DNA from 3 places in the Shewanella acanthi genome. Region 2 is predicted to be linked to each of the others. Evidence: predicted binding sites of a transcription regulator. Region 2 holds the regulator's gene; each other region holds the start of a gene.
The links. The regulator MetJ, encoded in region 2, represses methionine synthesis genes. The targets are predictions, from matches to a motif close to TAGACGTCTAGACGTCTA.

Region 1 (10,381 bases), 280 kb from region 2:
GAGTGCCATCGGGCCAGGTAATCGGGCGTGATAAGATATGTTGAATGCCGTCAAAATCCCGAGGTAATTCATCGAGCATAAAGCTGCCTAGATTGAGAAAATCGCCTTCGCTGGGTGAATTTTTCATTTTTTGAAACAGCGGAAAATCTTCGGGGTAGAAAGTACCCGAAGTGAATAGAGGCTTTTCGCTGACAGAGCTGACAATAATCTCAAAGCCTGATTGAGTTAATTGCAGCACAAAGGCACAGGTAGCGCTGTAATAGCTTTTGATCAATTCGCATTGGTGCATCCAGCGGCCTAAGTTGATTTGCTGGTGGTCACTATCGAGCAGACTGACATTGGGGTTTATTGTCTCAGGCAGCATGGATGAACCTTACTATTCAATAAGATGGGTTAAGTTTAGGAAAATAACAGGTTTTTTTGCAAATCGACAAGCTAAAAAATCAACAATTCATCTGCCGTATAGCTCAAGACTTAGCAGACTGGGGTATACTGCGGGCAATCATCGCTGTTAATAGCCCTTCAATGTACCGAGAATGCCAGTGAACACACGTTTAGCTACCCTTACAGATGTCGATGTTTTAGCCGTATTAGAAAAGCAATATCTGAATGATGAACTGAGTTCGACGGGCGGTAATCTTGAGGGACAATCTTTTAGTCGGGCCGAATTGATTGAATTGGTAAACCAGCACTGGATTATGTTGGCCGAGGACAAAGGCCAAATCATTGGCTATGTGATAGCGGGGCGCTGGTCATTCTTCGAGGCTTGGCCGATTTATCGCAACTTGCTTAATCGCTTGAGTAAAATTGGCGCAGGTGCCAGCGACGAGTTTCGCAGTTTAACTAAACAGAATAGTTGCCAATACGGACCTATTTGGGTGAATAGTCAATATCGCGGTCAAGGTGTATTTGAGGCGCTGGTTAAGGCTTTAAGCCATGAGATCCGTGCCCATTTTCGCTATATGGTGACCTTTATTGCCGAGGAGAATGAACGCTCCTTTGCCGCCCATACCCGTAAAGCCTCAATGCAAGTGCTCGATTATTTTAGCTTTAGTGGCCGGGATTATTACTTAATGGCGGCGCTTACCGAGTGATTTTTGTTAAACCGAATTACTTTGGTTAAACCGCGTGACTGTGGCTAAACCGAATGCTTTGCGCCTAAGCAATCTGAATTTAAGGGGCAGGAATGAGTAATATGGCTGATATTGCAGAAGAAATAGATAAGACGGTAACTCAGCTGTTAGTAAAGTACGCAGAAGTTAATTTATCCGCCTGGGATAATCTGAGGGTGCTGTTATCTGAACTTGCTTTAAATGGATTTCAAGCCGAAGGATTTGAGGTGAGCTTCACTGAGGCGAAACCTCACTACTGGTTAACCTGTGCTGGAGTTTGGCTCGATTGCGGCAGAACCAATGCCTATTTGGCTCAAATCGAATTGCTGAATGACTCGCAGGTGAGACTGGCTCAAGGGATGAAACAACAGGAATGCGCGCTGTTATCGGACGAGCAAATTACGCTGTTGTGTATGCAGAATAGCCATTTTGATCATTGCTAGAACGAACTGAGTTGCACTGATAATACTTGCGTCAAATTAAAGACATAAAAAAACCGCTCATTAGCGGTTTTTTTATGTCTGAATCACTTATCAAATCAATAAATCATGAATGACAGTGATTAGAAACCCGCGTCGGCACGCAGTGCATCAGCTTTATCAGTCGCTTCCCATGGGAATTCGCTGCGGCCGAAATGACCGTAGGCAGCGGTAGCCTGATAAATTGGGCGAGCTAGGTTCAACATTTCAGTCAGGCCGTATGGGCGCAGGTCGAAGTGTTGACGTACTAACTTGATTAAGACTTCTTCAGAGACTTTGCCTGTACCGAAGGTCTCAACGCTGATAGACGTCGGTTCAGCAACACCGATGGCGTAAGATACTTGGATCTCACAACGGTCAGCTAGGCCTGCTGCAACAATGTTTTTAGCGACATAACGGGCAGCATAGGCCGCACTACGGTCTACTTTAGATGGGTCTTTACCAGAGAAAGCACCACCGCCGTGACGCGCCATACCACCGTAGGTATCAACGATGATCTTACGACCCGTTAAACCACAGTCACCCATTGGACCACCGATAACAAAACGGCCAGTTGGGTTGATGAAGTATTTAGTGTCCTTGTTCAGCCATTGTGCTGGCAGAACAGGCTTGATGATGGTTTCCATCACGCCTTCGATCAAATCGTCTTGTGCGATGTCAGGGCTGTGCTGGGTAGACAGAACGATCGCATCGATGCCCACAATCTTGTTGTCTTCGTAAGCAAAGGTGACTTGGCTTTTCGCGTCAGGGCGTAGCCATGGCAGAGTGCCGTCTTTACGGACTTCTGATTGGCGTTTCACTAATGCGTGGGCATAGGTGATAGGCGCTGGCATCAGAATGTCAGTTTCGTTGCTGGCATAACCAAACATTAAACCTTGGTCGCCTGCGCCTTGCTCTTTTGGATCGGCACGGTCAACACCTTGGTTGATGTCTGGAGATTGTTTACCAATCGCGTTTAATACTGCACAAGAATCGGCGTCAAAGCCCATATCTGAATGGACGTAACCAATTTCGCGGACAGTTTTACGGGTCAGCTCTTCAATATCAACCCAGGCAGAGGTAGTGACTTCACCACCAACTAATACCATACCGGTTTTGACATAGGTTTCACACGCCACGCGTGCTTTAGGATCTTGAGCCAGAATCGCATCTAGCACAGCATCAGAAATCTGATCTGCAATCTTATCGGGATGACCTTCTGAGACCGACTCAGAAGTAAACAAGTGCTTTGCCATAGTAGGAAAATCTCGTCGTTAAAAAACAAACGTGTAGAAGCATCTACATCTAGACGGCTATTTTAGTGGAAATTCACTTCGATGACACCCCCTAATCTAAATATTTGTGTCTAAAGTGAGGCGTCGCCCAAATTCTGCCTTAAATGCATTAGTCGATTTTTTATCCTAACTAAATGAAAAAACGGCAGTATGTTTATGCTGGAATTATCACCGTTCTCATTATTAGTATTTTGGGGAGGATAACGTCGATAGATTTTTTATACTTGGGAGGGTTTGTTGCTGGGTTAAAAATGAATATCTTTATTTGAGTTATTGTATTACAAATGAGTGGTGCGGTGTTGGCTTAAGGGAAAATCTTCCACCAGTTAGCAGCCGCTATCCGTCATACTTTGGCTATTTGAATGCAATTTTCGTTTGCGTCAGCCCGTTATGTAAGGGAAAATATGCGTCCAAATTGCCCGCTAGACCTCACAAATTAAGCAGGAGAGAGCATGTCTTCCCGTAAAGTACTCGCCAACGCGATCCGTGCGTTAAGTATGGATGCAGTTCAAAAAGCAAACTCAGGTCACCCAGGCGCCCCAATGGGCATGGCAGACATTGCTGAAGTGCTGTGGAACGATTTCCTAAAGCACAACCCGAACAATCCAAAATGGGTCGATAGAGATCGTTTCATCCTATCTAACGGCCATGGCTCTATGCTGATCTACTCTCTGCTGCACCTAAGCGGTTACGATCTGCCAATTGATGAGCTAAAGCAATTCCGTCAATTACACTCTAAAACCCCAGGCCACCCAGAATACGGTTACACCCCAGGTGTTGAAACCACAACTGGTCCATTAGGCGCGGGTATCAGCAACGCTGTCGGTATGGCGATTGCAGAAAAAACCTTAGCTGCCCAGTTTAACCGTGAAGGTCACGATATCGTTGACCATTACACCTACTGCTTCCTCGGCGATGGCTGTTTAATGGAAGGTATCTCCCACGAGGCCTGTTCATTAGCGGGTACCTTAGGTTTAGGTAAGCTGATTGCATTCTGGGATGACAACGGTATTTCAATCGACGGTCACGTAGAAGGCTGGTTCACCGACGATACGCCAAAACGTTTCGAATCTTACGGCTGGCACGTGATTGCTGGCGTAGATGGTCACGATAGCGATGCTATCCGCGCGGCTATCGAAGCCGCTAAAGCGGTTACCGACAAACCAACCATGATTTGCTGCAAAACCATCATCGGTTTTGGTTCGCCAAACAAATCAGGCAGCCACGATTGCCACGGCGCGCCATTAGGTGATGCTGAAATTGCTGCGGCTCGCGAATTCCTCGGCTGGCCACATGCGCCATTCGAAATCCCTGCAGACGTATACGCGGGTTGGGATGCAAAAGATACGGGCGCGTCACGTGAAGCTGCATGGAACGACAAGTTCGCCGCTTACGCTGCTGCTTACCCAGAATTAGCCGCTGAATTTGATCGCCGCGTAATCAAGGGTGAATTACCTGCTGATTTCGAAGCTAAAGCTCAAGCATTCATCCAAGAATGCCAAACTAAAGGCGAAGGCATTGCGAGCCGTAAAGCGTCACAAAACGCGATTGCAGCCTTCGGTGCTATTCTGCCAGAACTGTTAGGCGGCAGCGCTGACTTAGCGGGTTCTAACCTGACCCTGTGGTCTGGCTCTAAAGGTATTCAAGAGGATCCTGCCGGTAACTACGTCTACTACGGTGTGCGCGAATTCGGTATGAGCGGCATCATGAACGGTGTGTCTCTGCACGGCGGTTTTATCAACTACGGCGCGACTTTCATGATGTTTATGGAATACGCTCGTAACGCGGTACGTATGTCTGCGCTGATGGGCATCCAAAACATCTTCGTTTACACACACGACTCTATCGGTCAAGGCGAAGACGGCCCAACTCACCAACCTGTTGAGCAATTAGCTAACCTGCGTATGACCCCAAGAATGGCGGTATGGCGTCCATGTGACGCGGCAGAAACTGCTGTGGCTTGGAAAGCAGCTATCGAGCGTCGTGATGCGCCAACCTCGTTAATCTTTAGCCGTCAAAACCTGAAGGCTCAAGCGCGCACGGCTTCGCAATTAGCCGACGTTGCAAAAGGTGCTTACGTACTACAAGATTGCGCTGGCACACCAGATTACATCCTGATTGCTACCGGTAGCGAAGTGCAGTTAGCAATGGATTCTGCCGCAGCACTGACTGCAGAGGGCAAAAACGTACGTGTGGTGTCTATGCCTTCAAACACTGAGTTTGATAAGCAAGATGCAGCTTACAAAGAATCGGTACTGCCAAAAGCGGTCACTAAGCGTGTTGCTATCGAAGCGGCTCACACTGACTTCTGGTACAAGTACGTTGGTTTTGAAGGCGCAGTTGTTGGTATGACCACCTTCGGTGAGTCTGCGCCTGGCAATGTGCTGTTCAAACACTTCGGTTTCACCGTTGAAAACGTAGTGAACACGGCTAAAGCCTTAGATTAATTGCCCGAGCTTAAGATTACCGACAAAAGGTTAAACTTTTGAAAGGTTAATCTGTATAATGCGGCCTGCAATCGTTTGCAGGCCGTTTTTGTACCTACAGCATTATTAAATGAAGCCTAAGAGGAAATAGAAACCTCAATGATCCGAGTCGCAATCAATGGTTATGGCCGCATTGGCCGCTCAATTCTGCGTGCGTTATATGAATCGGGAAAACGCCAGCAAATTCAGATTGTCGCGATTAATGAATTGGCTAAACCCGATGCCATAGTCCATTTGACTCAATACGATACTACCCACGGTCGTTTCCTGCATAAGGTCAGTCTTCAAGACGACTTAATGTTGATTGGCGATGATGCCATCAAACTCCTACACCAAGCCGATGCAGCAAAATTACCTTGGCATGAGATGGATATCGATATCGTCTATGAGGCCACAGGCGTGTTAACCGACCGCCAAAGCTGCGAAGCCCATATCCACGCTGGCGCTAAGCAAGTGCTGATTAGTCACCCCTCATCGGCGGATGTCGATGGCACTATCGTCTATGGCGTGAACCACGATTTACTGCGCGCCGACCACACTGTGGTGTCTAATGCCTCCTGCACCACTAACTGTATTGTGCCCGTCATCGATGTGCTCGATGAGCATTTTGGGGTCAAGAGTGGTGCTATCACCACCATTCATTCGGCGATGAACGATCAACAAGTGATCGATGCTTACCATGACGATCTGCGTCGTACCCGCGCCGCGGGTCAGTCGATTATTCCCGTCGATACTAAGCTTGCCCGTGGTATTGAGCGCATTCTGCCAAAGATGAAAGATAAGTTTGAAGCCATCTCAGTGCGGGTGCCGACGATCAATGTCACAGCAATCGATCTTTCTGTCACCCTAGCGAAATCCGTGGATATTGTGACCGTCAATCAAGTGTTAGAATTGGCGGCAAGCGGACGATTCCATGGCATCTTGGGCTATACTGATGAGCCGTTAGTCTCGTGCGATTTTAACCATGATCCCCGCTCCAGTATCGTCGATGGAACCCAGACTCGCGTGAGTGCAGGGCACTTAGTGAAGCTATTACTCTGGTGTGATAACGAATGGGGCTTTGCCAACCGCATGTTGGATACCAGCTTGGCAATGATTGCAGCTAAACAGCGCTAACTAAATTTTCTTGCCAATGGGTGAGTGAAGATTTGTGAATTCGAATGGACGTCGAAAGCCTAGAGAATCATCACCACCGATTGATCTGTAACAGTTTGTTTTTAAATCTAAAAGGAAGAGTTACCATGGCAATTATCAATATGTCAGATTTGGATCTTACTGGTAAGCGCGTGCTTATCCGTGAAGATCTTAATGTGCCAGTCAGCAACGGCGTTGTGACCAGCGATGCCCGTCTACGTGCCTCTCTACCAACCATCGAGTTAGCTCTTGCCAAAGGCGCGGCGGTGATGGTGATGTCCCACTTAGGTCGTCCGACCGAAGGCGAATTCAACGCCGAATTTTCAATGCAACCTGTGGTCGATTACTTGGCTAAGGCTTTGTCTTGCCCAGTACGTTTAGCGACTGATTACTTAGACGGTGTTGAAGTGGCGGTAGGTGAAGTCGTTGTATTTGAAAACGTTCGCTTTAACAAAGGCGAGAAGAAAAACGACGAAGCCCTTTCTAAGAAAATGGCGGCACTGTGCGACGTGTACGTGATGGATGCCTTTGGCACCGCGCACCGCGCCGAAGCCTCGACCAATGGTGTTGGCTTATTCGCCCCTATCGCCTGTGCGGGCCCTCTGCTTGCGCAAGAATTAGATGCCTTAGGTAAGGCGTTAGACAATCCAGCGCGCCCATTAGTGGCTATCGTGGGTGGCTCTAAAGTATCGACAAAGATCACCGTATTAGAAAGCTTATCTGGCATCGTTGACCAATTAGTTGTGGGTGGCGGTATTGCTAATACTTTCATCGCAGCGGCTGGCCACAATGTGGGTAAGTCACTATATGAGGCTGATTTAATTGATGAAGCAAAACGCTTAGTGGCTAACGCTCAGAGCCGTGGTGGCGATATTCCAGTGCCTACCGATGTGGTCGTTGCGGGCGAATTTAGCCCAACGGCAGCGGCAACCCTAAAGCCTGTGAACGCGGTGGGTGATAGCGATATGATCTTCGATATCGGCCCAGACAGCGCTGAAGCCCTTGCGAAAATCATCGAAGCTGCGGGTACTATTGTATGGAATGGCCCAGTAGGCGTGTTCGAATTCGACCAATTCGGTGAAGGCACTAAGCGTATTGCTCAGGCGATTGCGGACTCTAAGGCCTTCTCTATCGCAGGCGGTGGTGACACCTTAGCCGCAGTAGATAAGTACAATATCGCCGATAAAGTTTCTTATATTTCTACCGGCGGCGGCGCCTTCCTCGAGTTCCTCGAAGGCAAAGAACTGCCTGCAGTAGCAATGCTGAAAACCCGTGGTGCCTAAGTCACCACATAGCGGCACTTAAGCTATAGTGGCAGTTAAGTTTTAGAAGAACTTAAGTGTTAGCGGAGCTTAAGTGCCGCAATTAAAAAAATTATAAATAAACCGCTCATTCGCTTAAGTTTATTTAAACTGACTCAAGTGTTTAAGCATAAGAATCGATCCAAACGATAGCGACCTCGGTGACTAAGCGTTTAAGAATGTGATAGTCACCCTATTATTGGAGTTAAAAATGGCGTTAATTTCCCTACGACAACTGCTAGACCACGCGGCAGAGCATGGCTATGGTGTTCCAGCGTTCAACGTAAACAACCTCGAACAAATGCGTGCCATCATGCAAGCAGCAGAAGCGACAGACAGTCCTGTTATCGTTCAAGCTTCAGCCGGTGCTCGTAAATATGCCCGTCCTCAGTTCTTAAAATACCTGATGACTGCAGCCCTTGAGCAGTACCCAGATATTCCGGTCTGTATTCACCAAGACCACGGTACCGATCCTGATATCTGTCAGCGTTCTATCCAATTAGGTATGTCATCTGTGATGATGGACGGCTCGTTAATGGCCGACGGTAAGACACCTGCGTCTTACGAGTACAACGTTGACGTAACCCGCCGTACCGTAGCCTTTGCCCACGCCTGTGGTGTGTCTGTAGAAGGTGAAATCGGTTGTTTAGGCAGCTTAGAAACCGGCACCGCCGGTGAAGAAGACGGCGTTGGCGCAGAAGGCATTTTAAGCCACGATCAACTGCTGACTAGCCCAGAGGAAGCAGCTCGTTTTGTTGCCGATACCCATGTTGATGCTTTAGCTATCGCCATCGGTACCAGCCATGGTGCATACAAGTTCAGCCGTAAACCAACGGGTGATGTACTGCGTATCGACCGTATCAAAGAAATCCATGCCCGTATTCCTAACACTCACTTAGTAATGCACGGTTCTTCTTCTGTGCCTCAAGAATGGTTACAGATCATTAACCAATACGGTGGTCAAATCCCTGAGACCTACGGCGTACCATTAGAAGAAATCGTTGAAGGTATCAAACACGGTGTGCGTAAAGTGAACATCGATACCGACCTGCGTTTAGCCTCTACCGGTGCAGTACGTAAATACTTGGCTGAACACCCAAGCGAGTTCGATCCTCGTAAATTCTTAAAAGCGTCAATGGATGCGATGGCGGACATCTGTACCGTTCGTTACGAAGCCTTCGGTTGTGCCGGTCAAGCCTCTAAGATCAAGCCATTGTCTCTGCAAGCGATGTACAAGGCTTATCAATCGGGTGCATTAGATCCTAAGATCAACCTGTAATCGCTTAACTTTTATACCCTTAGCATCGCCTAAGGCATAAAAATTAACGCCCCTCAGTGACGCCATTTTTTGGTTAACTTAGGGGCTTTTTTTTGGATGCTTTTTGTCCAATTTTCAATCTGTTGCTCTAGCTGTTACTATTGCCAGGCTTTTTAAGGGGATACACAAAAAAGGAACGGATAAACATGAAGAAAGTATTGACCGCAGCGATATTAATGACTGCACCATTAATGGCCAATGCGGGTGCCGATTTTGTAAAAGGCGACAAGACCTTCGCAGGTGAAGCCGAGTTAGGGGCAACCTTAACAACAGGTAATACTGATACCTCGTCCTACAAGGGACGCCTCAATCTTAAACACGAATTAGGCAATTGGGAAAACCAATACCTGTTTGAAGGACTCTACAAAGAAGATACCGATGAAGTGACCGCTAAGCGTTATTTTATCGGCGCTCAAGGTAACTATAAGCTCAATGATAAGAGCTACTTATTTGCTAACACCAACTTTGAAGCCGACCCTTTTACTGGTTATGACTACACTGTCTCTGCCGCGGCGGGTTATGGTCACCGACTCTATGATACTCGCACCGCATTCCTAGATGTGGAAATCGGTCCCGGTTATCTGTACCAACGACTCGATGAAGAGCAAGCATTACTCGAAGGTTATAGTTCTGAATCCAGTATGGTTGCCCACGGCGTAGTGAACTTCGAGACTGAAATTTCTGACACTTCTAAGTTTCAACAACGTTTTGTGGCCGATTACGGTGAAAAGTTAGATGCCCGCTCTGAAACGGCACTCACTGCCAATATTATCGGCGCGCTTGCGATGAAGTTCGCGATTATCGTGCGTTATAACAGCGAACCGCTGGATAACAAGAAGAGTACCGATACTGAGACCAACATGACGTTGCTGTATTCTTTCTAAGTCACTAGCGAATCTAATTGAAATCAATAAAAAAGCACCGAAAGGTGCTTTTTTATTGGACGTTTATGAACTAATTTTTTAGGAAACGACAGTGATGCTTTATTAGTAAACGCTGTCGTTAACAAGAATTAATCATTTTTACTCCCTTGGGGGAGAGTTGAGCAACTAAAAGTTTGCGTTTTATCAACATTTACTGATGTATAGCTGTGGTAATTTTCGATCTAATTTCCTTCGAGAGATGAAACTTTGATGAGATTACAGCGGTGGTTTAAAGACAGTGGAATGACGCTGTTTAGCGCTTTATGTGTTGCAACTTTGAGTGGATTTTCACCTACAGCTTGGGCAATGACTGAGGGAGCGGAAGGACTTAATTTAACGACAGCCTCTGTGGGT
Region 2 (10,381 bases):
GGGTCAGCAGATTAACCTGTGACTGTGGCACTAAGGTCACCAGACTCAAATCACCGCTGAATAATGGCTTAGCATCGCGGCTTAATAGGCGGGCGAAACTACGGCGGTAGTGCTCGGCATCGGCGCTTACCAAAGCAACGAGGCCAAGCTCAGTATTAATTTGTTGCTCGCTAATGCCTAAAGCTTTGGCCTCGGCATCCAGCAGAATTTGCACTTGTTTTTGATTCTCGCGGGTATAGGCAAGCTCAACGCGTTGATGGGCCGATACCCAATGGGCCAGCGGTGTTAACCCCACAGCGCTTAATTGCTCAAGTAGGCTGGCTAGGTTCTCCGTCGTCTCAAGCTTAAAGCCAAAGACCACCACTTCATTTAGGTTGGTCACAACCGGCGCACTAGCCGATGAGCTGTGCGGCGCAATCAGGGTAAAATCTGTGTGTGAGGCGTAGCTTGAACGCACCGCCAGACTCACCTCGGTATTAAATAATGGTTGTAAGGTGCGCGAATGCAGCACGGGCGAGCCTAAACGTGCTAAACGGTCAGCCTCGGCTAATGACATACTCTTAAGCAGTTTGGCATCGGGGATTTTATTCGGGTCGGCGTTAAATACGCCTTCTACGTCGGTCCAAATGGTCACGCGCTCGATATCGGCAAGGCTAGCAATGAGACTCGCGCTAAAGTCAGAACCGTTACGGCCGAGTAGCAGAGTATCACCACGATCGTTGGCGCAAATAAAACCTGTGATCACTAAACGCTCATTAGGGTGAGCGGCTAATAACGCTTGCACCTTAGCGCGGGATTCTTCGATGCGGATTTGCGGCACAGAGGCTTCATCGGCTACGAGAATCGAGCAGGCATCCACATGGCTTGCGGCCACGCCCGATTCACGCAGCAGCGCTGCCATGAGACGTGCAGACCAACGCTCACCAAAGCTCACGACGTGGTTAACTTGATAATCGTTGCGACTATCTAAGGATAACAGGCTAATTAACTGCGCCTTGTCGGTCGCTAAGCGCTCACGTAACAGGCGTGCCTGGTCGTTCGATAATAACTGTTCAATCAGCCCCTGTTGGTAGCTAATGAGAACCTGCAATTCTTCCTGCCATAGCTGGTTAGTATCACGCAGTGACAGTAATTTATAGAGGAAATTGGTCGTCTTACCCGCAGCCGACACCACCACTAAGTCGTCGCTGTGGCCGTGGGTCAATAGGATATGGGCGACGCGGCGATAACAATCGGCATCGGCTAAGCTGGAACCACCAAATTTATGTAAGTGACAACGTACCATCTTGTAATCCTCTACTAACATGCCGCTACGGCGGCCAATCCTGCTTGAATATCTGCAACTAGGTCGTCGGCATCTTCAATCCCAACCGACAGACGCAATAAGGTGTCTTTGATGCCTGCCTCAAAACGCGCCTGTGGTTCCATCGCTCTATGGGTCATAGTTGCAGGCACCGCCACCAAGCTTTCAACGCCCCCTAAACTCTCTGCCACGCAAAACAAACTTAAGGCATCTAAGAAGGCAACCACTTCGGCTTCACCGCCCTTTAACTCGAAACTCAGCATAGCGCCAAAGCCCTTCTGCTGCTTAGCGGCAATGGCATGACCTGGATGGTCGGCAAGGCCGGGGTAGTATACTTTGCTCACTACTGGACTGTTGCTTAACACCTCAACGATTCGCTGGGCGTTAGCTTGATGTTCACGGATACGCACAGCCAAAGTGCGAAGGCCGCGCAGGGTTTGATAACTATCGAATGCCGAGCCTGTTAAACCTAGGGTATTTGACCACCAGTGCAGGGTCTCGCCAATCTGGGGATCCTTTGCAATCACAGCGCCGCCAACCACATCGCTGTGACCATTAATGTATTTCGTGGTCGAGTGAATAACGATATCGGCACCGAGCAATAGCGGTTGCTGCAAAATCGGCGACAGGAATGTGTTATCGACCACCACTAATGCGCCAATGGCATGGCTCGCCTTAGCGATGGCTTCAATATCGACCACCCGCAGCAGTGGGTTCGATGGGGTTTCAATCCACACCATCTTAGGTTGCGCCGCAATGGCTTGCTCTAGCGCTTTGCTGTCGGTTTGATCAACCACCAGTAATTTGAACTGACCTTTCTTGGCAAGGTTAGTAAATAAACGGTAGGAACCGCCGTAACAATCGTGGGGCACAACTAATAAATCGTTCGGGCCTAATAAGCTCGTCACTAAGGTAATCGCCGCCATGCCAGTGCAAGTCACCACACCGGTGGCGCCCTTCTCTAACTTAGCTAAGGCTTCCCCTAAAATATTACGCGTTGGGTTACCCGAACGGCTGTAATCGAATTCGCGGGGATTTTTATGACCGTCGAAGGAGTAATTAGTCGACAGATAGATTGGCGGAACAACGGCACCATATTGCGTATCGCTTTCGATACCCTGACGCACGGCCACTGTGGCTAATTGACGCTCGGTCATAGGGAACTCCTAAGTTCAAAGAGATGTCTGGACGTCTAAATGTACCTAAGGCCAACCCCAGCGTCAATAGGCGTTAAGACGTTTAGACGTCTAAACATAAAGAAATCTGATTGCAATCATCCAGAAATAGTAGCAATAATTTGACTGTTAACTGTAAGGGGTTAAAATCTGCCCCGAATTTAGCGTTATAACAGGTGAGTCAATGACTGAATGGAATGGGGAATACATCAGCCCCTATGCTGAACACGGCAAGAAGAATGAACAAGTAAAAAAAATTACTGTGTCTATTCCGCTTAAGGTACTGAAAGTACTAACGGATGAGCGTACCCGTCGTCAGGTGAACAATTTACGCCACGCGACGAACAGCGAGCTACTGTGTGAAGCGTTTTTACATGCCTACACTGGTCAGCCTCTGCCTAATGACGCCGATCTATCTAAGGACAGCCCCGATAGCATTCCTGCCGAAGCCAAGCGCTTAATGGATGAGATGGGTATTGAATGGGAAGACATGGAATAACGGCGTGTAGCCTTAATCCTGCTGTTTTCACATTTATCCAACGGATTAGCTCAACGCTACGCGTCTGGATTGGTTGGATATCATAGGGATCGTTTGCCAGTGTTGAAACTGGCTGAAGTAACGGTCCCTTTTTCTTGACTTGGATCCCTAATGTTTGCCGTGATTGATCCCCAGACGCTTGTACTTGCTTCTGTTATCGTCTTTTTTGGCGCCCTGACCCAAAGCCTAATCGGGTTTGGCCTCGCCGTGGTCGCAAGTCCACTGCTGTATATTGTCGACCCCGAACTGGTTCCAGCGCCTGTGATTGCCATGGGGTTTTCAATCGCGCTACTCACCCTGCTGCGTGAGCGTGGTCATCTAGAATTCAACGGTTTGCAATATGCACTGCTTGGCCGTGTGCCCGGCGGCTTAATTGGCGCCAGCCTGCTGTTGTTTGCACCGCAGCCGATTCTTGGCCTTGCCATCGCCCTGATTGTGGCCATTGCCGTGGTATTTAGCCTGTATAAATTTACTCTTCCAGTGAATAAGGCGACGCTCTTCGGTGCTGGTGTGGTCTCGGGGATTTTCGGTAATATTGCCGCCATTGGTGGACCGCCGATGGCGATTCTCTTAGCGGGTAAAGATGCCTCTAAATTTCGTGCGGCGTTGTCGGCCTTCTTTATTTTCAGCTCGGCTATCGCGCTGGCGATTCTGGGGGTAACGGGGTTACTGGAACTTAAACACCTTTGGCTATCGCTCATGCTGCTGCCTTCAGTGTTATTTGGTTATGTGGTCGCGGGTAAACTGGTTAACCGCGTCGATAAGCAAAAGACCAAGATAGGAACGCTGATCCTTTGCTCCATCAGCGCCATAGTATTAACGGTTAAGTCAATTTTCGCACTGATTTAGGGTCTAGAATCAGACCCGCACTCAAGCTTAAACCAATTCTATATCGAGACCATTCAGTAAGCGGATGGCTTCTTCACGGCTAAACTTAGCGCCTTTGATTTTATTGCTGAAAATATCGATATCGTAGTCGGTCGCGTCGGTAAAATCCGCATCAATTAACTCAGTGCGGCCAAACAGGCTGTGGCCAAAATCGGTGCCACTGAAATCGGCGCGGTGAAAGCGGCCGTCGCGAAAATCCACATCTTGGGCGCGGCAGCTTTGCATCACCATTTCATCGAGTTTAAGCCCCATAAAGGAACTGTCGCTCACAATACTCGCCCTGAAAATCAGCGGCGAAGCAAAGGTTAATGGTGGCCAACTGGCGCGAGTCCAATCTATGCCCACCAGCTTACATTCATCAAATTCCACCCCGCTGAACTGACTTAAGGACAGCTCGAGCAGGCTCAGGTTGCAACCGATAAAACGACAATCGCTGAACTTACATTTACGCCACTGCGCCGCGCTGAAGTTACAGTCGTGAAATTCGCACTCTTCGAACTCCAATCCATGCCACTGCATATCGGTTTCGTTAAGGTTGCTAAATTGCTGGGCATAAAAATGGCTGCCCTGTTTGGCGGCCATTTGCATGATGGACGGCTGCATGGTTGACGATTGTTGCACCCATAACTCCTTATTTGAGAACCCTTGAAGCCCCATTTGACTGAGCTAATCTCAATGCCTGCTATCGAAGGCATCAGTGTTAATACCCAAAGGGTAACATTGCCTATATTTGCCTGAACAGTACCCTCCCTCTTTGCCGGGATTTTATCCCGCAATCTTAGCTAAGCTCCACAGAGTGCAAATAAGCATACAAATAGCCGTGGTAAATTTTGTCAATCTAGGTAGAATGTCGCTACTTTTTCGCGGCAGGCTAGAACAAGGTTCTCTCGGAATAATGGTTAGTATTTTCGAGCAATATGGTACGGGACACTCCCGTTTTATTAGACCACTTCTATTGTGGTGCCTACCTTGTTCTGCGTTTTATTCCCAAGCTTCATCCCCCCGTTCTTTGCTCCACTTTTTGCTATCAGGCTCGCCCGAGAAAACCGCTTTTGCTCCACCCGCTTTCGATAAAACATCATTCACCAATACCTTTTTATCAATATCATCCAAGCTATTGGCAAATAATAAAAAAGTGGCAATAACGCAAACATTCAACATAAGAATGGCCTTATCGCACACTTGTACTTATAACAACCTTATCCCTACACATTTAATCCAAAGGAATACTCGTCATGAGTCTTGCTGATTCCGTATTAGCCGTAAACAACGACTTACCCATCCGCACTAACAGCCCTGTTCACAGCGGTAAAGTGCGTAGCGTTTACTGGCTAACCGATGCCGACAGCCGCCGCTTAATCCAAACTAAGGGCTACAACGTGCCAGAAGATACGCCGCTTGCGATCATGGTGATCAGCGATCGTATTTCAGCCTTCGATTGTATCTTCCACGGTGAAGGCGGACTCAAGGGCATTCCAGGCAAAGGCGCGGCACTCAATGCCATTTCTAATCATTGGTTTAAGCTATTTGCCGAAAACGGTTTAGCCGACAGCCACATTTTAGATATCCCGCATCCCTTCGTTTGGATCGTGCAAAAAGCCCGTCCAATCAAGGTTGAAGCCATTTGCCGCCAATACATTACAGGTTCTATGTGGCGCGCCTACTCTAAGGGCGAGCGTGTATTCTGCGGTATCACCCTGCCAGAGGGGTTAGAGAAAGATCAAAAGCTGCCTGAGCTGCTAATCACCCCATCGACCAAGGGTATCTTAACCGGTATACCCGGCGTGCCTGAGCAGGACGATGTGAACATCAGCCGAGCCGATATCGAAGCCAACTACCAAGCCTTTGGCTTTGAAAAGCTTGAAGATATCGATCTCTACGAGAAGCTGTTAAAAGACGGCTTTAAGGTGATTTCAAAGGCGCTTAGCGACCTTGACCAAGTGTTCGTTGATACCAAGTTCGAGTTCGGTTATGTGACCGATAAGAACGGCAACTCTAAGCTTATCTACATGGATGAAGTCGGCACCCCAGATTCATCACGTATTTGGGATGGCGCTGCCTACCGCGACGGTAAAATCCTTGAAAACTCTAAGGAAGGTTTCCGTCAGTTCCTGCTTAATCACTTCCATGACGCCGACATTCTGCTGAACAAAGACAGAATGCCTGAGCGCGAAGCCCTAGCCCGTGACAATGACCTGCCATTAGAAGCCATGATGGATGTGTCACGCACTTACACTGGCATCGCCGAGAAGGTGACTGGCGCGGCAATTCCGCTACCAGCGAATCCTAAGGCAGATATTATTAAGATCCTACGCGATGAGTATGATCTGATTCTCTAACCAAGAGTTAGAATCAGGTTTGGATGGGCTGGGGAGTTTCCCCTTAACCCCAGAAGGTAGAAAAGGCGCTTAGGCGCCTTTTTTGTTTGCACAAAATTGTATTCATATTAGTCATACAAGAATACTTTGCATTAGAGCTGAGCAAGCAAAGCAATAAATAATCCAAACTTCGTTTGCTGTTTTTAAAATCAAAGTCAAAGTCGTGGGGCTTCACCCCACACCCGACCAAGGAGGACTGCTCGTCCTATCCTCCTTGGATGCTCCAAGACGCCCCTACGGAGTTGAAAGCCCCTTGGGTATTAGGCGCCCTTATGCTATCGCGTCAGACGCTCGTCCCTGATTCGACTGACGCTGTCTCGGCATCCATGCCTCGACCACGCAACGGACACCAATCCCCTGCGGCAACTCCGAGGGTGGGTGTATTCCTTTCCTACAATGTTGTTTGAAAGTTTAAATGCTATCAAGTCTATTAATGCAATCCAGATAACCAATGACAAAGCAAAGGCAATGCTCAAAAAGCAAACTCCAAAACTAGCAACATTATTCAGAACAATAAATTAGAGTAAAACCGTACTAAATACTGCTACCAAAAAATCTCAATTTCTCACAACATGATTTACAAATTTTACTTCTTATATATCAGGCACTTAGAGTCAAAAGTAGCTGGTGTTACTGCAAAGAATATTAAGCCTAATTTCTATAACTGACATGATATGCTGTGTAAGGAAAATAAATGAAAGTTCAAAATAGTGGAAATGTTGAAGGTGTGAAGATAGCTCTTGCTCTATTTTTGGGCTTAGTAATCGGGATGCTTACTTTGTATTTGTTAGGTGAAAGTAGTGATTATTCGAATTTAATTGCAGCTACGATAGGTGCTACAGTCGCGTTGATTGTTCCATTTTGGCAGACTTACGTAATACAAATATCTAAACTAGCATTGGAAGTTAATGGAATCAGCAGAAAAGTGTCTGATAAAGCAAAAGTATCACTGGATGAACATTCGGAACTTTCATATTTAAGAAAGATGAAAGAAGACGATAAGCCAAGATTTATGATAATCGATGGTGAGCCTAAAAGATCTTTGAAAGAACGCTCAGTTACTCTTGATGAACTTGAAGAACTTCTTCAAAGAGCGAAACAAGATTTAAAAGATTTCCCAGAAAAAATTGCCGATAGAAAAACCGAATTAGAGAAGATCAATTCATTTAATACAACTAGCTTTACTAGACATGAGTGCAACAAACTTAATAGAACTCTTCATCCCGAGATAGACTTCAACCAAGCAAATGTGGAGGAAACTTTAGAGCAATTTAAGCAGCACTTTGAAGAAAGGTTGGCAAATGTCAAAGAGAAGTATGATGAGCTTCAATCCTCTCTCCCCGAAATAGAGAGAAAAGTCTATCAAATAAAAAGTGATTTGATTTCAAACAACTCTTATTTTGAAATATCAGCAACTCTTATTAATTCAGGTAGACTTAACACTTCGATTAAAAAGCCAGCGCTCTTTAGGGTGTATACCGGTAAAGAAAATTACATTGACTTAAAGTTAACCTTGAATGATTTCGAAATAAAATCTGAAATTTCACCAAATTCTACAGTAGTAGGGACTCTCTCATCTGCTGATATTTCTCAACTACCAGAGGAAGATAGAAAACTAATAAATACTTACTGGGGGCAAAGTGTACAATGCAAACTTTTTGTCGAAGACGTGCAAGGAACGGCAACTGCATCAAATGCTATAGCCTTTTCAGAGGGACTCTACCAAAAAATAATATTCGATAGACTAGCTGTTGTCGCCACCAACCAAAATATGTAAAAACTGCCTCTGTCATTATTGTACTTGGAATAAGTTTGCTTTAAAGAAGACTGCAACCCTTACCTAGCCCTCAATTTAGATGGATATAGTCGGAGTACACCCACCCTCGGAGTTGCCGCGGGGCGAATTGGCAAATTGCGTGAGTCTCGCCATGGATGGCGAGCTAGCTTTCGCAGGTGCAGGGACGCATCCTTCGGAAGCGATAGCAAATTTGACTATGAGCACAAGGGGCTTTCAACTCCGAAGGGGCGTCATGGAGAATCCAAGGAGGATAGGACGAGCAGTCCTCCTTGGTCGGGTGTGGGGTGAAGCCCCACGACCTTGATTTTGACTTTGATTTGGTTTGGCTTTCGAACTAAACAGATTAAAACTTCAAACTTTCAGAATTCGCAATCTAAGAAAAAGTTGCTCCACCTTCAACAGAAGGTCAAATCTTCACACAGACAAAAATCGCATTCCCAGACTCCCCATCCCAAGGGACGATACGCTCATAATCGTGCTCGAAAATATGCACCTCAAAATACGGTGCTAACAATTCACGTAATTCCGCAAAACTGACGGCAACCATAGTATGGGCATCTTGCCATAACTCGCTCGCAGACGCGTGCATAGCAGTCTCGCCCATCGAAGCCGAAGGCTGCGCACGTTTGGCAATACTCAGATTTAACGATTGCTGCTCGCCTTCGCCGCTATAATGCCAGCCGGATTCGAAGGTGAAATGGCTGCCCTCAAACTCGGCAGTATGTTTGACCGATAGACGGTTATCGATGCAGTGTTTATCCACTGAGTTAAAACAAAAAACCCCGCCCTCGTTGAGCGCTTTGTGCACGCTGGCAATACAAGCCTTCAGGCGTTCAATGCCCGCGCTGTAATGTATGGAATAAAGAAAACAAGTGATTAAATCGACGGGCTGTTCGAGGTAGAACGCCGTCATATCCTGAAGATTAAAATGTGCCTCAGGGCAACGGCGCATGGCTAAATCGAGCATGGGCTGATTAATATCTAAACCACTGCATTGATAACCGAGATCGATAAAATGCCTAACATGGGGCCCAGTGCCGCAGGCTAAATCTAAATGGTGTTTACCGTTATTGCCCAAAAACTGATGCAGCCTATGAATACTCGCACTCTGTTGTTGGTAGTTGATATCGGCACACATCAAATCGTAGTAGCCAGATAAATCGGTATAAAGCGCGTTAGAAGTCATAGCGACCCAAGGGCAGTAGGATAAAGGCCGCGCATCATATCTCAGTTAACCACTGTGGGGAACAAACAATGCTCAAGGTGCCAAGATATGTGACCAAATAGACGATTAGAGCAAAGTAGGACAATAACGTCCGAGTCAAAGGAATACACCATCCCCTCGGAGTTGCCGCAGGGCGAATAGCGCTCTTGATTTAATAAGAGTGCGTGAGTCTCGCCATGGATGGCGAGCTAGCTTTCGCAGGGGCAGGGGCGAATGAAAATCGATGATTTTCGGGCTTATAAGCGAGAGGCATGGATTGCCAAACTGGAGTGTTTTACATGGATGTAAAACGCATCCTTCGGAAGCGATAGCAAATTTGGCGATGAGACCAAGGGGGTTTCAACTCCGCTAGGGGCGTCTTGGCTGATGTGAAAACAGTAAGCAAGGAGGATAGGACGAACAGTCCTCCTTGGTCGGCTCTCGATTTTAGAATAAGGGGGTGAAGCCCCACGACTTTAAGCTTTAGATTCAAATCGAATTTAATTCAATATGTGGGAATAGATGCCATCGCCACAGAGTAAGCTGAACAAAAGATAAAGGATCCCAACTTGGACTATTCAAGTTGATACACCACCTCAACTCTGTCCTCCACCGTAATCTCCCCATATTGATAACTCTCATTAACAGCCATGGCATCGGCCTTGGCACTAAGGCGCATCATCACAGGTTGCACGGGTCTTTGATCGTAATAACGGATTTGCCACACCTTGCCTAACTTCTCACCAAAGCCTTGTGCCAGCGACTGTGCCTTTTGCTTAGCATCGATAATCGCCGACTGACGCGCCTTAGCGACATATTCCGCTTCTTTACTGGATTTAAGGGCAATATTGTTTACTCGATTAATGCCTTCCTCTAACGCAGAATCGAGAATGGCATTAAGACGAGTTAACTCGCTAATAGTCACTGTGACTTGACGACTGGCGGTGTAACCCGTGAGTTCTGGCGCTTTATCTTGAGCGTATACATATTGCGGCTGCAGATGAAGGTTAGCGCTTTGGATTTTCGCTTTAGTAACGCCTGCGGCCGTGAGTCTGGCGATAAAGTTTGCCACTGCATTATCAGAGTCATCCTTAGCG
Region 3 (10,381 bases), 1.6 Mb from region 2:
TCAGGGTGCGCGTCGCAGAACTCACTGAACTTATCAATCGGGCAACCTAAGTCGAGTGAACAGGTCGCTTCCAGTGTCGGCATGAGAATGGTTTTTTCTGGACTCAAAATTTTGGCTGTTTCGCCCATGAATTTAACGCCAGCAACAATTAACGTTTTAGCAGGATGATCGCGGCCAAAACGCGCCATTTCTAATGAGTCCGATACACAGCCACCAGTTTCTTCTGCGAGGGCTTGAATTTCAGGATCGGTATAGTAATGGGCAACTAATACCGCATCTTTTTCAATTAGCAGCTGTTTAATGCGTGCCTTGTAATCCGCCTTTTCGGCGTCAGACAGTGGAACAGGCTTAGGTGGAAACGGGTAATCCATCGTTTCGATTTTAGGGGCAAATTGAATTGGTGCTGACTGGCTCATAACACATCCATCGGGATAACAATGTCCGCGGATTATACGTAATTGAGCACAAAAGATTAACCCATTTATGCCTTGCAAATAAAAAAGGACGCTAAATTGCGTCCTTTTTTAACTGAGTGACTGTAAGCATCCGCTGACAGGCTGTTAGCGCATGGCTAACAGCATGTCCTGTGGCTGCTCAAGGTACTGTTTCCACAGGTTGCAGAAACGGGCAATAGTACCACCGTCAATCACGCGGTGATCCCCTGACCAGCTGACTTGCATGATCTGACGGGCTTCAACTTCGCCCTTCGCATTAAAACGCGGCAGGGTTTGCAATTTACCTAAGGCAACAATCGCAACTTCCGGCTTATTAATGATAGGTGTTGCAATCGTTCCACCTAAGGCTCCGATATTCGAAATTGAAATGGTGCCTTCTTTAAGATCCGCTGGCGCCACTCGGCCACTACGGGCAGCATTGGTTAAGCGGGTGATTTCCGCAGCCACCTCAAGAATGCTCTTATTCTGAACATCTTTCACGTTTGGCACTAACAATCCCACCTTCGAGTCCACTGCCATACCGATGTTGTGGCGAGACTTGTATGTCAATTCCGTGCAATCGCTGTTTACTTGGCTATTCATCACCGGGAACTGCGTGAGTGCCAATGACATTGCCTTCATAAAGAACGGCATCATGGTTAACTTAACTTCATCCGATGAATACTTGGCTTTCATGCTTTCACGCAGCGCAACCAAATCGGTTAAATCGAACTCTTCGCAGTAAGTAAAGTGTGGAATGGTCGATACCGATTCCACCATCATCTTTGCCATCACCGCTTTGACGCCGCGAATTGGCTCAACGATATCGCCAACTTGAGTTGCCACAGGGCTTGACGCAACAGCCACATTAGTATTGGTCGCATTCGTATTAACCGCGATATTTACTGCCGCTGCCACGGGCGTTGGCATCACATTTGGCTGCGCTGCAGCGCCATGGGATTGGAAGCGAGTGATATCTTCCTTATAAACCCGGCCATGTTTGCCACTACCTGGCACGAGGCTTAAATCGATATCTAATGAGCGCGCCATACGGCGAACCGCAGGGCTTGCTAATGCTTTACCCGAGCGTACTTGTACAGCTGCATCACTGTTAGCCGATTGCAGCGCACAAGTACTTGTTGATGCTTGCACAGCGGCAACACTTTCGGCAGAACCTTCGACTTCAATCGCAACTTCAATGGCAAACAGGGGCGCATGAACCTTGGCTAACTGGCCCTTACGGTAATGCAGCTTAACAATTTTTCCGCCCTTAATGGCCGGAATTTGCACTAACGCTTTATCCGTCATTACATCGGCAATGGGTTGATCTTCAACCACGACATCGCCTTCACTTACTAACCAATCGACCAGCTCACATTCAACAATACCTTCACCGATATCTGGCAGCAGGAATTCTTCAATTTGGCTGGCAGAGCTTGCTGCAACGACATTGGTAGGAGCTTGTGCGGTTTCAACAGCCGCCCCTTCTTCGGCTTCAATCTGAACAGCATAAAGTGGTGCGTGAACCTTAGCGATATCGCCCTTTGCGTAATAAAGCTTGGTCACCACACCACCAAAGGGTGCTGGAATTTGCACAAGTGCTTTATCCGTCATCACATCGGCAATCGGTTGGTCTTCAACGATAGTATCGCCTTCACTCACCAGCCATTCAACCAGTTCACACTCAACTACGCCTTCACCAATGTCCGGCAAAATAAAATCTTTAATCATTGCGGACTCCTAGAAGTTAACCGAGGCCTTGATGGCTTCAAAGGTCTTGAGTGCATCTGGCATGTATTCTTTTTCATGAACCAGCGGGTATGGGGTATCAAGACCACATACACGGCTAATGGGTGATTCCAGATACAGGAAACATTCCTGCTGAATCGTGGCGGCGATTTCACCGGCAAAACCACCAGTTAACGGTGCTTCGTGGTTAATCAGTAAGCGACCTGTTTTCTTCACCGAATCGGCAATGGTATCCGCATCCCAAGGTGCGAGGGTGCGAAGGTCAATAATTTCACAGGAAATGCCTTCTTTTGCCGCCATCTCTGCGGCCTTTTCGACGATTTCCATCTGTGCGCCCCAAGCCACTAAGGTAATGTCTTTACCTTCGCGAACCACTTCTGCTTTACCCAGCTCAATTTCATAATCGCCAGCAGGCACTTCGCCCACCGATGCGCGGTATAAGCGCTTAGGCTCGAAAAACACCACGGGGTTTTTATCGCGAATTGACGCTAATAACAGCCCTTTTGCCTGCTCTGGGTTACGTGGCACAACCACTTTTAACCCAGGGGTTTGAGTAAAGTAGGCTTCTGGCGATTGCGAATGATAATGACCACCTGCAATCCCGCCACCATAAGGGGTACGGAACACTAAGCTGCCCACGTTGAATTCATTACCGCTGCGGTAACGGAACTTGGCTGCTTCGTTCACGATTTGGTCAAACGCAGGGAAGATATAATCGGCAAACTGAATTTCGGCCACGGCGGTCATGCCGTTTGAGGCTAAACCGTTAGCAAACCCCGCAATACCTTGTTCGGTCAGCGGCGTGTTAAAACAGCGATCGCGGCCAAACTTTTCTTGAAGGCCCGAAGTTGCACGGAATACACCACCGAAGTGGCCTACGTCTTCACCGAACACTACCATACGATCATCCGATTGCATCGCGATGGATAAGGCCTCATTGACGGCCTGTAACATATTCATTTCTGGCACGGCTTATAGTCTCCCTGCACTTTTGGGATAAGATTGCGGATATTTGTTGATGTGTTCTTTAAGTTCCGCCAATTGCTTTTTCAGGATTGGGGTTGGTGTGTCATACACATCGGCGATAATCTCATCCAGCTTAGGAACGGGCAGCTTTTCAGCCACTTTCACTGCAGAGAGCACTTCTTCACGGTACTTCTCAAAGAGTTTGACGTCATCGGCGTCGCTTAACCAACCTTTGTTGATTAACCATAATTTGAAGCGTTTAACCGGATCGTGTTGTTGCCATTTGGCTTCTTCATCCTTAGAGCGGTAACCCGATGGGTCGTCTGAGGATGAGTGAGCACCAAGGCGATAGGTCATGGCTTCGATTAATACTGGCGCGTTATGCTCAATCGCATAAGCTCGGGCCTGTTGAGTTGCAGCCAGCACAGCTAACATGTCGTTACCGTCGACACGGATGGTGTGCATACCGTAACCGACACCGCGACTGGCGATACCGTTACCGGCAAACTGTTCATCGGTTGGCGTCGAGATGGCATAACCGTTGTTACGGCAGAAGAAAATCACTGGACATTTTAATACCGCAGCCATGTTCATGCCCGCATGGAAGTCTCCTTCCGATGCCGCGCCTTCACCGAAATAGCACATGGCAACATTACGTTTTCCCTGCAATTTCAGGCTGTAACCCACACCAGTCGCCTGTGGGATTTGGGTGGCCAGTGGCGATGAAATCGTTTGATAGTTAAGTGCCGCACAGCCGTAATGGATTGGCATTTGACGGCCTTTACCCAGATCCTTCTCGTTGCTGAACATCTGGTTCATAAACTGATCTGTCGTGAAACCGCGGTAACGTAAGGCGGCGTGTTCACGGTATTGAGCTAGGATAACATCTTCAGGATCGAGGGCGGCAACACTGCCCACCACTGCCGCTTCCTCACCGGTACAGGTCATGTAGAAGCTGATGCGTCCCTGGCGCTGGGCGCCTAACATACGTTCGTCTAGCACCCGTGTGAATACACAGGTATCGTAAATCTTTGTGGCTAAGGCTTCATCTATAACAGGCAAAACCGCGGTTTCGTAGGTAGTGCCATCTGCTTGTAGAATTCGAAGGATAGGAATATGAAGAGATGCCTTATCCAAGAAGCCGACACGGTGCACTGTTTCAGTGTTGAGTGTTGCTTTGCTCATATTGTGCTCTTGTTGTTTCGTTGGTCACCAAAGGGGCGGCCAAATTATACGAATATGCTGCGCAAACTTTACGTAAACGTAAACCTGCTATCAAGCTATTAACCTACCCCTAGGCACAACTAATCCCCTTAGCACTTGTATAAATTGCTTTACAAACCTATTGAATATCGAGGTTTTTGGGGGGAATTAAACAGATGACCGTTCGATTTCCAATGGGTACTTTGGCATTTGGGAACACAATTGCCTCAAATTCCTGCTCCACTTTGATGGCATTTCCGCCCTCGTGAGCGAGTACAAAACCTTTAGGGAAACTGCGAAAATTTTCAACATCAGTTGCAAAGGTAAATTCAAAATCATCGAAATGTTTATTGATCACCCGATACACCTGATAAAGATGAAGCTTAGTGGGATTGTAGGCTTCAAGATCTAATGGATAATCCGTAATTAACCGAGTAAACATATCCTTAGCCGCAATAAAGCGAGTCATATCGTTCTGCCCCATGGGATACACTTTACCAAGCTCGATGGTAAAGGCGTCGGCGCCAAATTCTGCAGAAGAGAAGTAACTAAAAGTCGTGGTGGGTTCATGGTGGAACAAAATCGTATCAACGCCGCTTGCGGCCAAAAACATCATTTGTTCACCGCTGTAAGCCCTGCCAGGCCGGTAAGGATAAATAGCAAACTTTTCATGTTTTGATGCCCGCATCGCCGTATGTAAATCGTAATGAATGCGCTGCTTAGATTGGACAGCCCTAGTAAAAAAGCGGCTGACATAGGCTTCGAGTTTTTGGGCACGAATACGTTCAGGGTTAACAAGACCTGGGGCATTGGAATGTTCGCCACTAAACAGGCGATTCATATTTTCATCGATAATGCGGGTGCCATTATTGATGGCTAGAGGATTGCCAATAATAAACAGGGTTCGGTGTTTAACCTCAATTTTCTCTTCGAGGATGGCCTTAATGAGGCCATTACATAACTCTATCGGCGCGGTTTCGTTGCCATGCACACCGCACGACAAAATGATGTCCTTACCTAATGGCAAATGGGGTTCAAATACGATGACGCCCGTATCCCACACTTCAACTTGGGTCTGATTTGAGAGTGCGTAACTAAAACCTTCACCCAAGGATTCTGGGTGGGCAAGGGTAAGCGCAAGAAAATCCTTTGAATCGATTAGAGCTTGTAACACTGATTTCTCCTTCATCCTATCGTGTTAAAAGCAGGAAAATGCGACAAACGGGTTACCACCGCGCCTTTATCTCCCGCCCTAAAGCGCCTTCATACTAGCATAAGTTTTAATGCCAGCATGCCCACAGTGGTCGAACTTCAAGCGATATCATCCCAAACTTCAATTCACTATTGAGAAAATTTGACCAAATCATGCCAGATTTCCCCTAAATCTTATCAGAGGACTTGCTTTTAATGCCAAGTTTGCACACAATCTTCAGCCATCTAGACATCTATTAGGATTTATCATGGCGTTAGCAACTTTTGGTGCCGGTTGTTTTTGGGGCGTAGAGTATTTCTTCAGACAAGTAAACGGTGTGCTAAACGCAACCTGCGGCTACATGGGTGGCAACAATGAAGCGACCACCTATGAAGAAGTGAAAAAGGGTAAGACGGGCCACGCCGAAGTGGTACAAGTGGAATTTGACCCTGCGGTTGTCTCCTATGATGAGCTGCTAGATGTTTTTTGGAAAAACCACAACCCAACGACATTAAATATGCAAGGTGGTGACATTGGTACTCAATACCGCAGCACCATTTTCTTCCATGACCGTGAACAAAAAGCCGCTGCCGAAGCCTCAAAATTGGCCTTCGCCCGTTCGGGTCGTTGGGGGCTTCGCCATATCGTGACTGAAATTGTACCCTTGCAACAATTCCACATCGCCGAAGAATACCACCAGAATTACATTGATAAGAACAACTTACCAAGCTGTCATATCGAGTATTAATCGGGATTACTTGGATTAAGTTTTTCAATTTAACGCCCAAATCACTCAAACAAAAAACGCACTCATTGAGTGCGTTTTTTGTAGCTAATGTGGGTTATTCGCTTTATTAAGCGCTGAGCGCCTTATCAATCAAGGTTTGTGCGTCGCTGATAATGTCTGCCAAGTGTTGCTCGCTGATAAAGCTTTCGCCATAAATCTTAAATAAGGCTTCAGTGCCCGATGGGCGTGCAGCAAACCAACCATTTGCCGTGGTTACCTTAATGCCACCAATCGCCGCATTGTTACCCGGAGCATGCGTCAGTACAGCATCAATCTGCTCACCCGCAAGCATGGAAGCACCTAAGGTCTCTGCGTTGAGTTTTGCAAATTTGGCTTTGTTTTCAAGGCTGATTGGACTGTCGATTCGCTTGTAGTAACTGCGGCCAAATTGCGCCACTAATTCTTGATAACGCTCACCCGGTGTTTTGCCAGTTACTGCAAGCATTTCAGCAGCTAACAACACCAAAATAAAGCCGTCTTTGTCCGTGCACCATGTAGTGCCATCACGGCGAAGGAAAGCCGCGCCCGCACTTTCTTCTCCACCGAAGGCAATGCTCGACTCAGCTAGACCGTCAACAAACCATTTAAAACCGACGGGTACTTCCAGCAGGGTTTTACCGTGGAAAGCGCAAATCTTGTCGATAAGCGCACTCGAGACCAGCGTCTTACCAATCGCTAGACTGTCTTTCCAATCCGGTCTGTGGGTTAACAGGTAATCAATGGCCACCGCCAGATAGTGGTTAGGATCCATCAAGCCTGTACCAGGACACACAATACCGTGTCTGTCGTAGTCGGGGTCGTTACCCACACACAAATCGAAGGCATCTTTATGGGCTAAAAGGCTAGCCATCGCGTAGGGAGAAGAGCAATCCATACGGATTTTGCCGTCCTTATCCAGCGACATAAAGCTAAAGCTTGGGTCGACTTTATCATTTACTAGGGTGATATCGATGCCATAGTGTGTCGCAATTGGTGCCCAGTAATGAATGCCAGAGCCGCCTAACGGATCCACTCCGAGCTTAAGCTTCGACGCTGCAATCAAGTGCATATCGACGACATTTGCTAAATCCTTTACATAGGGCGTGATAAGGTCGATTTCTTGTACATGGCCAGAGGCCATCGCTTCGCCAAAGCCAAGTTTATTGACGCCCTGTAACCCCTGACGCAGGTACTCGTTAGCACGCTGCTCAATCCACGCGGTAATATTACCTTCGGCAGGACCACCGTGGGGAGGATTGTACTTAATCCCGCCATCTTGGGGCGGATTGTGGGACGGCGTGATAATTAATCCATCACTTAATACATCACCCGTGATGTTGGCTTCACGGTTAGCGCAAATGATCGCGTGAGAAACTACCGGTGTTGGGGTAAAGCCATCGTTCTGTTGGATTTTGACTTTTACGCCATTGGCAGCAAGCACTTCGATGGCAGACACATAGGCCGCGTAGGAAAGCGCGTGGGTATCAATGCCTAAAAACAGCGGGCCGTCGATATTCGCCGATTGGCGATAATCCACTACGGCTTGGGCAATAGCCCAAATATGGTCTTGGTTAAAACTGCCGAGCAGCGCACTGCCACGGTGACCCGAAGTGCCAAAGGTCACGCGCTGTGAAGTATCATCCACATTGGGTTTAATACTGTAATATTGGCTCATCAGTTTTGGAATATTCACCAGATCCGTCTGATTCGCGGTTTGTCCTGCCCTTTGATGTATTGCCAACTGCATTACTCCTAAAGAAAAACGGTTTACTCAACTATAGCGATATAAAAACGCCACCGATTTTTAAACCATCAAATAATTAATGGCGGAAAAATTGATGGCGCTGATGATTAAATTCGCTCGGCAATCAAGCCTGCTAACTGACCATCACAACCCAGTTGCATTAACACTTCAGATAAAATCGCGCGTTTTTTGGCTGTGTTGTTATTAGTCGTTACCCAAAAACCAGTATTGCCGATTTCCTTTGGATTCGCCGAGGCACTGGCCTTGAGCAACTCTTCACGGGAACGGGCAAAGTACAGGCGGTCGCGACCTTGAATATGCAAAATTTGCGAAAAGTGGTCTTTGCTCTGCGCGGATAAACGTTCAAGTAAAAATAAGAAACGGCCCACTGCGCCCTTTTGCTGGGATAATTGATGCTCATCAACAAGCAAAGTGAAATCCGCAGGCTCGTTCACTTCAACAGCAACATCCACTACTTCAATAGGTGCGGTGGCAACCACCTCAACAGGAGCTGACTCTAAACTTGGCTCACTGATATCAATAGGCGCTAAAGGTTCGACGGCATCGACAGAAAGGCCGAGTAATCGACGAAGAATGTCTGAGGCGCTCTCACCAATACGTTCCGTTTTACTGGCAATATGACGATAGAGCTCTTCATCCACTTCGATGTATTTCATAACCTTATTATCCTTTGTTATTCGATAGGCTTAACCGAAAAAGTGTTACGACGATCAAAACTTGAGATCGACGCGATCGTTACCCAGTGTATCTGTCTCTATCAATCTGATAAAGCATCATTAATCTAAAATTGCGTGAAATAGCACACCAAAAACTCGCCAGTGAACCGATTGCTGAAAAAGTCAGCAATTTACATCTTAGCCCTGCGTAAAATGCCTTATTTGCTTGTCAAGGCAAAGTGTTCGGAGGCAAAATTCACCACTCACTTGCAGTAATCACAGGACAATCCATGAATTATGTCACCTCGGGTCAAGGACAAGCCGTACTCCTTATCCACGGGCTGTTTGGAAACTTAGATAACCTTAAGGGCCTAGGCCAAGTGCTCGAAGCCAATCATCAGGTGATCCGTGTCGATGTGCCTAACCATGGACTCAGTGAGCATTGGCAGGAAATGGATTACCCAAGCCTTGCCAAGGTAATGATGGATCTAGTGGATGACCTAGGCTTGGATAAGGTTCACCTTGTGGGTCACTCCATGGGCGGTAAAATCGCCATGGCAACGGCCCTCGCCTACCCCGAGCGCATTATTAGCCTCGTTGCCGCCGATATCGCACCTGTAACATATCAACCAAGGCACGATCTGGTGTTTGCCGCATTAGAAAGCTTACTCCTTGAGGGCTCAAGCGACCGCCGTATGGCACTTTCGCATTTAATTGCGGCTGGCATTGATGAACCAACGGCGCAGTTTTTGTTGAAAAACCTGCAACGCACAGAAACCGGATTTAGTTGGAAAATGAATCTTAAAGGGCTTAAGGCGTGTTACCCCAATATCATTGGCTGGCACAATCTAAGTAGCGAAACAGCGAAAGTGTATCACGGACCGAGTCTTTTTATCCGCGGAGGCGACTCAAACTATGTTACCACTGAACATCGAGGCGACATTATGCGTCAATTTCCCGCAGCACAGGCGAAAACACTCGAGGGTTGTGGACACTGGTTACATGCGCAAAAACCCGCCATATTTAACCGTATAGTGTCTGAATTTATTGACAAACACGCAGTGTAAATGACAATGATTCTCGACTTAATTGATATAGCCTGTCCTAAGGCGATGTGATATATTCGCGCCTCTTTTAGCCTTAGATGTTTCTAGAGGACTAAGAAAGCATGTTAAGTCAGTATATGGAACAAATCGAAACCATCGGCTTGAACCTGTTTTTTGCGGCGATATTTTTCTTTATCGGCATGGCCATCCACGATGTGCTCAAACAGGGTAATGTGCCTAAATTGGGTCGATTTATCGTTTGGTTAGTATTATTTCTCGGCTGCGCCGGGTTTATTGCAAAAGGCATTATCCAGATGACCTGGGAAGGTTCAGGCATCGGTTAAACAATAATAAGATGGCAAAAGAAGCGACAGATAGAACCACCATTGACCTTTTTGCCAATGAAAAGCGCCGGGGCCGCCCACGTAGCAATCCTTTGTCCCGTAGCCAACAGCTTAAGGTCAACAAGCGCAACCAGATCCAGCGGGATAAAGCCAAAGGATTAAAGCGAATAGAGTTAAAGGTGTCACAAGATTTGTATGACGCCTTGAATGAGCAGGCATTGGCCAGTAACATCAGCCGAAGCCAGTTAATCGAATTAATT

Region 1: the regulator MetJ is predicted to act here: its motif matches at 2,869-2,886, upstream of metK (methionine adenosyltransferase).
Region 3: the regulator MetJ is predicted to act here: its motif matches at 5,783-5,800, upstream of msrA (peptide-methionine (S)-S-oxide reductase MsrA).

What each region holds. Positions count from the first base shown of each region.
Region 1 covers NZ_CP080413.1:3,290,462-3,300,842, reverse strand. Annotated here, with positions in the region: gene K0H61_RS14165 (GGDEF domain-containing protein) at 1-364, opposite strand, end outside; gene K0H61_RS14160 (GNAT family N-acetyltransferase) at 537-1,094, shown strand; gene K0H61_RS14155 (hypothetical protein) at 1,187-1,555, shown strand; gene metK (methionine adenosyltransferase) at 1,675-2,826, opposite strand; gene tkt (transketolase) at 3,318-5,312, shown strand; gene epd (erythrose-4-phosphate dehydrogenase) at 5,451-6,467, shown strand; gene K0H61_RS14135 (phosphoglycerate kinase) at 6,593-7,768, shown strand; gene fba (class II fructose-bisphosphate aldolase) at 7,998-9,065, shown strand; gene K0H61_RS14125 (DUF481 domain-containing protein) at 9,251-9,988, shown strand; gene nhaD (sodium:proton antiporter NhaD) at 10,238-10,381, shown strand, end outside.
Region 2 covers NZ_CP080413.1:3,574,169-3,584,549, forward strand. Annotated here, with positions in the region: gene K0H61_RS15280 (bifunctional aspartate kinase/homoserine dehydrogenase II) at 1-1,285, opposite strand, end outside; gene metB (cystathionine gamma-synthase) at 1,300-2,460, opposite strand; gene metJ (met regulon transcriptional regulator MetJ) at 2,663-2,977, shown strand; gene K0H61_RS15295 (sulfite exporter TauE/SafE family protein) at 3,128-3,865, shown strand; gene K0H61_RS15300 (pentapeptide repeat-containing protein) at 3,893-4,507, opposite strand; gene K0H61_RS15305 (hypothetical protein) at 4,886-5,065, opposite strand; gene K0H61_RS15310 (phosphoribosylaminoimidazolesuccinocarboxamide synthase) at 5,140-6,243, shown strand; gene K0H61_RS15315 (hypothetical protein) at 6,977-8,059, shown strand; gene K0H61_RS15320 (class I SAM-dependent DNA methyltransferase) at 8,487-9,266, opposite strand; gene K0H61_RS15325 (oxidative stress defense protein) at 9,859-10,381, opposite strand, start outside.
Region 3 covers NZ_CP080413.1:1,990,498-2,000,878, reverse strand. Annotated here, with positions in the region: gene nadA (quinolinate synthase NadA) at 1-416, opposite strand, end outside; gene K0H61_RS08775 (dihydrolipoyllysine-residue acetyltransferase) at 561-2,165, opposite strand; gene K0H61_RS08770 (alpha-ketoacid dehydrogenase subunit beta) at 2,175-3,152, opposite strand; gene K0H61_RS08765 (thiamine pyrophosphate-dependent dehydrogenase E1 component subunit alpha) at 3,156-4,334, opposite strand; gene astE (succinylglutamate desuccinylase) at 4,492-5,526, opposite strand; gene msrA (peptide-methionine (S)-S-oxide reductase MsrA) at 5,813-6,292, shown strand; gene pgm (phosphoglucomutase (alpha-D-glucose-1,6-bisphosphate-dependent)) at 6,399-8,051, opposite strand; gene seqA (replication initiation negative regulator SeqA) at 8,162-8,731, opposite strand; gene K0H61_RS08740 (alpha/beta fold hydrolase) at 9,022-9,798, shown strand; gene K0H61_RS08735 (DUF2788 domain-containing protein) at 9,900-10,121, shown strand; gene ybfE (LexA regulated protein) at 10,133-10,381, shown strand, end outside.